One region of the Hydrogenophaga sp. SL48 genome, then DNA from elsewhere that is predicted to be linked to it. Evidence: predicted binding sites of a transcription regulator. Region 1 holds the regulator's gene; the other holds the start of a gene.
The links. Region 1 encodes sigma-54, which starts transcription at its own class of promoters, with help from an activator protein. Its sites were predicted from a motif close to TGGCANGNAANCTGCTTT; they were not measured.

Region 1 (4,666 bases):
CATGCGCTGGGCACGGGCGCTCGCATTCTCACCCGCCACACCGGCTGCGGCGATGCGCTCGCCATACGGCGGGTTGAGCAGCATCAGGCCCGGCGTCTGCGTGGGCGGCATGCGCTGCAGCGCGTCGCCGCCGCGCAACTCCACCGCCTGGGCCACGCCCGCGCGCTCGGCGTTGCGCTGCGCGAAATCGACCATGCGGAACGACACGTCGCTGCCGAACACGATGGGCGCGTGGCCCTCGGGCCAGTCGCGCATGCCGCGCTCGGCTTCGTCCTGGATGGCGGTCCACACGTGGGGCTGGAAGGGCAGCATCTTTTCAAACGCGAAGCGGCGCAACATGCCCGGCGGGATGTTGAGCGCGATCTGCGCGGCCTCGATCACCACCGTGCCGCTGCCGCAGCATGGGTCGTACAGCGGGGTGATGGCGTCCAGCGAGTCGGCGGCGCCGCCGTTCCAGCCGGTGGCGGCGATCATGGCCGCGGCCAGGGTTTCCTTCAGCGGCGCGTCGCCCTTGTCTTCGCGCCAGCCGCGCTTGAACAGCGGCTCGCCCGAGGTGTCGATGTAGAGCGTGAGCTCTTCGGTGGTGAGGTGGGCGTAGATGCGCACGTCGGGCCAGGTGGTGTCCACGCTGGGGCGTTCGCCGCGTTTGTCGCGGAAGCGGTCGCAGATCGCGTCCTTGATCTTCAGTGCAGCGAAGTTGAGGCTGGTGAGCGGGCTGTGCTGCGCCGTGATCTCGACCTTGATGGTCTGCTTCGGCGTGAACCAGATTTCCCAGGCGATCTCGCCAGCCGCGTTGTACAAGTCCTGCTCGCTGCGGTAGCCGCCGTGCCACAGCTGCACCAAGACCCGTTGAGAGAGTCGGCTGTGCAGGTTCAGGCGCATGGCATCGCGCCACGAGGCCTTGACGCCCACACCGCCACGCGCCTTGAAGGCCAGCGGCTCGCTGGTGATGCGCTGCACCTCGTCGGCCAGCATGTCCTCGACGCCGGCGGCGCAGGGGAGGAAGAGTTTGAGTTGGTTCACAGGAAGTACAGATGTTGAGCGCGGGTGCGTCCGCAGGTGGCGATCACGCGCGCCCGTTTCCAGCACGCACCACGGAACTGGCTTTGCCAAGCCGCGGGTGCGGCCCCCCTTGAGGGGGGAGACGCGAAGCGGCGCAGGGGGTGTTCACAGCGCCTTGCGCAAATTCGCCGGCGCGATGCGCAGCGCTTCGCGGTACTTGGCCACGGTGCGGCGCGCGCACTCGATGCCCTGCTCCTTGAGCAGGTCGGAAAGCTGGTTGTCGGAGAGCGGCTTGGCCGCCTCTTCGGCCGCGATGAACTGCTTGAGCAGCGCACGCACCGCGGTGCTCGACGCGTTGCCACCGGTCTCGGTGCCGAGGCTGGAGCCGAAGAAATACTTCAGCTCGTAGGTGCCGAACGGCGTGGACATGTACTTGGCGGTGGTCACGCGGCTGATGGTGGATTCGTGCAGGCCCAGCTCGTCGGCGATCTCGCGCAGCACCAGCGGGCGCATGGCGAGTTCGCCGTGCATGAAGAAGTTGCGCTGGCGCTCGACGATGGCGCTGGAGACGCGCAGGATGGTGTCGAAGCGCTGCTGGATGTTCTTGATGAACCAGCGCGCTTCCTGCAGGCGCTGCTGCATGGCAGCGTGACCGGCCTCGCCGCCGTTGTCACGGCCCCCGCGGTTGCCGCGCATGGCGTTGGCGTAGACGTCGTGCACGCGCAGGCGCGGCATGACCTCGGCATTGAGCGACACCTTGAAGCCGCGACCGGCGCGCGTGACGATCACGTCGGGCACGACCACGTTGCGCTCCACGTCCACGAAGCGGCGGCCCGGCTTGGGTTCCAGCCGTGCAATCAGCGACAGCCCCGAGCGCACCGTCTCGTCGTCCAGGCTGCAGAGGCCGCAAAGGCGCTTCACATCGCGCTTGGCCATCAGCTCCAGCGGCTGGCCACAGATGGCGAGCGCCGCGCGGGCGGCCGGCGAATTGCGCATCTCCAGGATCTGCAGGCGCAGGCATTCGCCCAGGTCGCGCGCGCCGACACCGGCAGGCTCCATCTGCTGCAGCCATTGCAGCGCGGTGTTGAGGCGGCCCTCAATGGCCTCGATGACCTCGAACGCCGGCTCGGCGTGGGACACGGGCGAGGCCGACAGCTGCCACCAGGCCCGCGCCAGGTCGGTCATGCGGTCTTCGAGGTACCCGTCGTCGTTGAGCGACTCGATCAGGAAATACAGGGCGGCGCGGTCTTCGTCGGAGAGGCGCAGGCAGCGCGCCTGCTCGTGCAGGTGGTCCTGCAGGCTCACGGGCACACGCGCCAGATCGGCCGCGCTGGCGGTTTCGTCGTCTTCGCCGGAGGAGCTGTTGTTGCGCGCCGGGGCGTCGCCGCCCCACTCGCTGTCATCGGGCGCCATTTCGACGGTGCCGTCGCCTTCCCAGCTCTCTTCGACCGGGCTGGCGCCTTCGAGCCGGCTTTCCAGATCGTCGGCGGGTGCGCTCTCGGACGGCGCGCTGTCGGTGCTGGACACGCGGCTGTCGAACTCGGTGGCAGCCACCGGGAATTCATCCACGGGCGAGGCCGCGTCGGCGATCTGCTCGGCCACGCTGACCGGCGCATCGGTCTGCGCCAGGCCAAAGTCTTCGCGCTCGGCCGTTTCTTCGCCGCGTTCCAGGAACGGGTTTTCGTCGAGCATCTGCTCGACCTCCTGGGCCATCTCCAGCGTGGACAGCTGAAGCAGCCGGATCGACTGCTGCAGCTGGGGGGTGAGTGCGAGGTGCTGCGAGACGCGCAGCGACAGACCTTGTTTCACAGGGCCTGTCCCGCTTGCTCGGAAAAACGATTCGCCGCCGGGCCGCCCCAAGGCGAATCAGCCCCCTTGGGGGGCAGCGAACCACACGAAGTGAGGAGCGTGGGGGTCATGCTCACATGCGGAAGTTTTCGCCGAGGTACACGCGGCGCACCTCGGCGTTTTCGACGATCTCGGCGGACGTGCCGCTGGCCAGCACGTGGCCGTCGCTGATGATGAACGCGTGGTCGCAGATGCCCAGCGTTTCGCGCACGTTGTGGTCGGTGATCAGCACGCCGATGCCGCGCGCCTTCAGAAAACCGATGATGTGCTGGATCTCCAGCACCGCGATCGGGTCGATGCCGGCGAAGGGTTCGTCGAGCAGGATGAAGCGGGGCCGCGTGGCCAGCGCACGCGCGATCTCGACGCGCCGGCGCTCGCCGCCCGACAAGGACGGCGCGGGCGAGTCGCGCAGGTGGTCCACCCGCAGGTCCTTGAGCAGTTCGTCGAGCCGGCTGTTGATCTCGGATTCACGCAGCGGCTGGCCGTCAGGCCCGTGCTGCAGCTCCAGCACGGCGCGCACGTTCTGCGCGACCGTGAGTTTGCGGAAGATCGACGCTTCTTGCGGCAGGTACCCCAGGCCGAGGCGGGCACGGCGGTGGATGGGCAGGGATTCGATGCGCCGTCCGTCGAGCAGAATCTCACCGCCGTCCGCGCGCAGCAGGCCCACGATCATGTAGAACGAGGTGGTTTTCCCCGCGCCGTTGGGGCCGAGCAGCCCCACGACCTCGCCCTTGTCCACCGACAGCGACACGTCCTTGACCACCTTGCGGCTGCCATAGGACTTCTTGAGACCCCGAACTTCCAGGCGGCTGTTCGACGCCATCCCACCCTGTGGGCTGGAGACGGTCCCCGTCACTTGCGAGGCTCGGTGATCTTGCTGCTGGGACGCAGCTTGGCTGGATCGGTGGGCACAGGCGCGGGCACATTGGCGGCCGGTGCGTCCGGAATCGGCGTGAGCATGGCGCGCACGCGGCCGGTCGGGTTGGCGGCGGTTCGGTTGGTGTCGCCACCCTTGACCGTGAACACCTCGGTCAGGCTGTTGTAGAGGATCTGGCTGCCCACGCTTTCGTCGTTGAGCTGGGTGCCACGGTAACGCCGCAACACGGCCCGTCCGGTGAACAGCACGGTTTCGGCCTTGCTGTCGTATTCGATGCGATCTCCCTCCCCTTCGATCCACTCGTCCAGTCCCTCACGCTTCTGGCGAAAGAACCCGGGCTTCTCTGGGGTGCCCACCAGCAGACCGTACTGGCTGCCCTGGGGATCCTGACGCACATCCATCTTGGCGCCGCGCATGACGATGGTGCCCTTGGTCAGCACGACGTTGCCCGTGAACACGCTGGTCTGGCGCGTGTCTTCGTAGCGCAGGGCGTCGGCCTCCACGTTCATGGGTTTGTCTTTGTCGGCTTTTTCCGCCCGGGCAGCGGAGGACAGCGTCAGCGCGAGGACCGCGACAAACAACCAGGCAGAAGGACGGTGGGGCGTGGTGTGTTGGGGCATGGCTTTGGGGAGGGCACAAATCTTGCATTCATTGTAGCGGTGCAAAACACGTTTCGCTGCCTCGGCGTGAGTTTGTTCCCCACCTGAAAGCACAAGGCCCGCAGACAGCGGGCCTTGTGCGCGTGGACCGAAAAGCTCAGCCCTTGCGAACCTCGGCGATCAGCGTGTCGGCGACCAGCAGGGTGCGTGGACCCTGGCCGCCCACGTAGAAGCGCCCGGCGACGCCCAGTGCGGGCGTGCCTTCGACCTGGTAGGCGTCCTGAAGACCGATCGCCTTTTCACCCAGCTTGGCCGCGGCACCGTTGAAGATGCCGGTGAA
Region 2 (4,666 bases), 1.2 Mb from region 1:
CCCTTTTTCCGCGGGACCCGCTTCGTACAACCGACGGGCCTCGTCAATCGCCTGGACCGCGATGTCCTCGACAAAGACATGCGGAGCCATGACCACGCAGGCTGCGACGGGACACCGGCTCGCGTGCAGCAGGGCAATGCTCGCGCCGTCGGAGTGTCCGATGAGCACAGGTCGATTGACGTCCAGCCGCTGGAGCAACTCGGGCAACACATGCCAAGCCTCCCGATGCATGTAGTCGGGCTCATGGCGTCCTGCATGCCAGAAAGCGCCACCCCGCGGCTCACCGCGCACGTCAGCGACGGGATCCGAACGGCCATATCCCCGGCGCGAGTACAACCAGCCTGCACGTCCGGTGGTTGCGCACAGTTCGCGAGGCCAGTCGCGATCGCGCTGGGTCCACATCGACACACTGCCCAGCCCTTCATGCAGGAACACCAGCGGTGCCCGTTCCTTCGGTCCGGGAATGTGGGCGAACTCCAGTTCGACGCCGCGTATGTCTATGCGATCCATGGCGGGTTCTGACCGGCGTGTGGCGTCGGTTGGAAGTGAAAGCCTGTATTCTCGTCAGATGTCCCTGATGTTCGATTCCTTCTGGCGCGCGGTGGCTTATTGCATGCATCCGCGCGTGATCGGCCTGTCGTTTCTGCCGTTGGTCCTGATGGTGGCGCTGTCATTCGGGCTGGGCTATTTCTTCTGGGACACCGCGGTGGCTTCGGTGGCGGCCACGCTGGAGGCTTACGAGCTGATGCAGAGCTTTCTCGGCTGGCTGGAGCGAGTGGGCATGGGGTCCTTGCGTACCGTGTTCGCGCCGCTGGTGGTGCTGGTGCTGGCCACGCCGGTCATCGTGCTGCTGTGTCTTCTGCTCGTTGCGCTGTTCATGTCGCCCGCGATGATCGAGCTGGTCGGTCAACGCCGTTTTGCGCAGTTGGAACGCAAGCACGGCGGGTCGCTGCTGGCCAGCATTTTCTGGTCGCTGGGTTCTACGATCGTGGCCTTGCTGGCGTTGGTGATGTCAATGCCTTTGTGGCTGGTCCCGCCCCTGGTGTTGATCTTGCCGCCGCTGATCTGGGGCTGGCTCACCTACCGCGTGTTTGCGTTCGACGCCCTGGCGCAGCACGCCTCCAGCGCTGAGCGAAAGACCATTCTTCGCCAGCACCGCGGCACGTTGTTGTTGATGGGCGTGCTCAGTGGTTACCTCGGCGCGGCGCCCAGCCTGCTCTGGGCCTCGGGCGCGATGCTGGTGGCACTGGCACCCTTGCTTGTGCCGGTGGCAATCTGGATCTACACGCTGGTTTTTGCCTTTGCATCGCTCTGGTTCGCCCACTTCACCCTGGCCGCCCTGCAGCGCCTTCGCGCCTCTCAGGTGGTGGAGGCTGACGGGACTTCGTCTCCCCCAGGCATGCCACCTGGTTTTTGATCTTTTTGTGCCATGGACACGACGACACCTGAATTCGGATTGATCATCATCGGGGACGAAATCCTCTCGGGCAAACGCGCCGACAAGCACCTGCCGAAGGTGATTGAGCTGCTGCAGGCCAGGGGGCTGTCGCTGGCCTGGGCTCGGTGCATCGGCGATGACCGACCCCGCATCACGGCCGCCCTTCGTGATGCGTTTGACGGGACCGATGTGGTGTTTTGCTGTGGCGGTATTGGTGCCACACCAGACGATCACACACGCCAGTGCGCCGCCGCGGCGCTGGGGGTTGAGCTGGCGCTCCATCCGCAGGCGCGTGAACTGATCGAGCAGCGCATGCGCGATCTGGCCGCGGAGCGCGGCGAAGCTCACGACCCTGCTCGCTCCGACAATGTGCATCGCCTGAACATGGGGGTGTTCCCGTTGGGGGCCAGCATCATTCCGAACCCTTACAACCAGATCCCGGGCTTCAGTTGCATCGGGGCCGGTGGCAGCAAGGTGCATTTCGTGCCAGGCTTTCCAGTGATGGCCTGGCCCATGATCGAGTCGTTGCTGGACGGCCCCTACGCCCACTGGCACCGCCAAGGGGGGTGGCAGGAGCGATCGGTCGTGGTCATGGGCGCGATGGAAGCCGCGCTCACGCCGTTGATGGAGCGCATTGAGCGCGAATACCCGGTGAAGGTGTTCAGCCTGCCCAGCGTTGACCATCCGGTGCACGGGCGCCACATCGAGCTGGGCGTCAAGGGGGAAACTGCACAGGTGGCTCCTGCGTTTCAAGCGTTGATCTCTGGACTCCGAGGGTTCGGTGCCGATTTTGGCCCTGAAATGGTGCGTTAGAGGGTTGCACCAACAAGGTGCGATGTGTTTGCGCATTGTTGGTGCATCGAAGCCGATTCCAAGGCGTGCGCTCCATGCCATCGGCACCGTTTCCGGTCGGTTCAGGTCCTGAGCAGTCAAGGCGCTGCGCCATAATCCGTTCGAGTGTGCAAGTCAGCGGTGCCGGACGGATCAGACGGTCTGCTGATGGCACAAAAGCTGCTTAACTCCCATGTTGGTTTTTTCACTTCCACCCACCCGCTACAGGAGCTTTTGATGGCAAAGACCGTCGCAGACGTAATGCAAATGGTGAAGGACAACGACGTCAAGTTCGTTGACTTCCGTTTCACCGATACCCGCGGTGCGCAGCAGCACACCACCGTGCCCGTGTCGCATTTCGATGAAGACAAATTCGTTTCGGGTCACGCCTTTGACGGCTCCTCCATCGCTGGCTGGAAGGGCATCGAAGCCTCCGACATGCAGCTGATCCCCGATCCGAACACGGCCAACATCGACCCGTTCTACGAAGAGACCACGCTGATCCTGACTTGCGACGTGCTGGAGCCTGCCGACGGCAAGGCCTACGACCGCGATCCCCGTTCCATTGCCAAGCGCGCCGAGGCTTACCTCAAGTCCACCGGCCTGGGCGACACGGCTTTCTTCGGACCGGAACCCGAGTTCTTCCTGTTCGATGGCGTGCGCTGGAGCACCGCTCCGGGCCACACCTTCTACGAAATCGAAGAGTACGAAGCCCCCTGGAACAAGGGTGCCAAACTCGAAGGCGGCAACCGCGGCCACCGTCCCACCGTCAAGGGCGGCTACTTCCCCGTGCCCCCGGTCGACAGCACGCAGGACATGCGCGCCGAGATGGCCCTGATCCTCGAATCGCTGGGCATTCCGGTCGAGGTGTTCCACCACGAAGTGGCGGGCGCTGGCCAGAACGAAATCGGCACCCGCTTCAGCACCCTGGTGCAGCGCGCCGACTGGACCATCCTGCAGAAGTACGTGGTGCACAACGTCGCCAATGCCTACGGCAAGACCGCGACCTTCATGCCCAAGCCCTACGCCGGTGACAACGGTTCCGGCATGCACGTGCACCAGTCGGTCTGGAAAGACGGCAAGAACCTGTTCGCTGGCGACGGCTATGCCGGCCTGAGCGAGTTCGCGCTGTACTACATCGGCGGCATCATCAAGCACGCCCGTGCCCTGAACGCCATCACCAACCCTGGCACGAACTCGTACAAGCGCCTGGTGCCACACTTCGAAGCCCCGGTGAAGCTGGCCTACTCGGCCAAGAACCGCTCGGCCTCGATCCGCATCCCTTACGTGCCGAACCCCAAGGGCCGTCGCGTGGAAGCCCGCTTCCCCGATCCCCTGATGAACCCCTACCTGGGTTTTGCCGCGCTGCTGATGGCCGGTCTGGACGGCGTGGAAAACAAGATCCACCCGGGCGAAGCCGCCACCAAGGACCTGTACCACCTGCCGCCGGAAGAAGACAAGTTGGTGCCGACCGTGTGCCACAGCCTCGATCAGGCGCTGGAGCACTTGGACAAGGACCGCGCGTTCCTGACCAAGGGCGGCGTGTTCACCGACTCCATGCTCGACGCCTACATCGAGCTGAAGATGGGCGAAGTCACCCGTGGGCGCATCGAGGTGGCCCCGGTCGAGTACGACATGTACTTCAGCCTGTGATGCCCTGACCCGGTTCAACCGGGTGATGAGAATCGCCAAAAGGGACGGTCCAAAGCCGTCCCTTTTCGCGTTTCTGGTCGGCCATTCGCCACCGGTCGTTCGGTTTCAGGAACCGTGAGGCATGTTTTCGGTCATACTGGAAAGTGAACTGTCAAGCGCCCACTGGCGCATGGAGACTCTGCGTTGCTGAACATGACACCCGCTGCCTCGATTCGCTGGCTCACTCTTGCCATCACTTCTGCTTTTCTGTCGCCAGTACTGGCACAGGAACGCATCTACCGATGCGGCAACGAGTACACCAACAACGCGGTGGTGGCCAAAAGCCGCGGATGCAAGGTGATGGAGGGAGGCAACATCACCATTGTGCAAGGTACCTCACCGCAGGCTGCAACAGCGCCACGCACCAGTGCCGCACCCGCTGCGCCGCGCAGCGCCCCCCGCAACGATTCCGCCGAGCAGCGCTCGCGCGACAGCGACGCGCGCCAGATCCTCGAAGCGGAGCTGCGCAAAGCCGAGGATCGATTGGTCCAATCACAGAAGGCCTATGCCAATGGACAGCCGGAAAAAGAAGGTATCGAGTCGCGCAACCACCAGCGCTACCTTGACCGTGTGGCCGAACTCAAGGCCGCGTTGACGCGTGCCGAAAGCGATGTGAGCGGCCTGCGGAGAGAACTGAGCCGGATGGGTGGTGTGCCATCCGTCAGCCCCGGCGCCGCTGCGTCCGGCACGCAGACCGCGCCCGAA

Region 2: the regulator sigma-54 is predicted to act here: its motif matches at 2,439-2,456, upstream of glnA (type I glutamate--ammonia ligase).

Annotation. Positions count from the first base shown of each region.
Region 1 is NZ_CP063400.1:5,099,280-5,103,945, reverse strand. It holds gene IM738_RS24295 (THUMP domain-containing class I SAM-dependent RNA methyltransferase) at 1-1,023, opposite strand, end outside; gene rpoN (RNA polymerase factor sigma-54) at 1,168-2,811, opposite strand; gene lptB (LPS export ABC transporter ATP-binding protein) at 2,924-3,673, opposite strand; gene lptA (lipopolysaccharide transport periplasmic protein LptA) at 3,703-4,347, opposite strand; gene IM738_RS24275 (thiol:disulfide interchange protein DsbA/DsbL) at 4,484-4,666, opposite strand, start outside.
Region 2 is NZ_CP063400.1:889,073-893,738, forward strand. It holds gene IM738_RS04280 (alpha/beta fold hydrolase) at 1-510, opposite strand, end outside; gene IM738_RS04285 (EI24 domain-containing protein) at 569-1,417, shown strand; gene IM738_RS04290 (competence/damage-inducible protein A) at 1,430-2,251, shown strand; gene glnA (type I glutamate--ammonia ligase) at 2,507-3,922, shown strand; gene IM738_RS04300 (hypothetical protein) at 4,115-4,666, shown strand, end outside.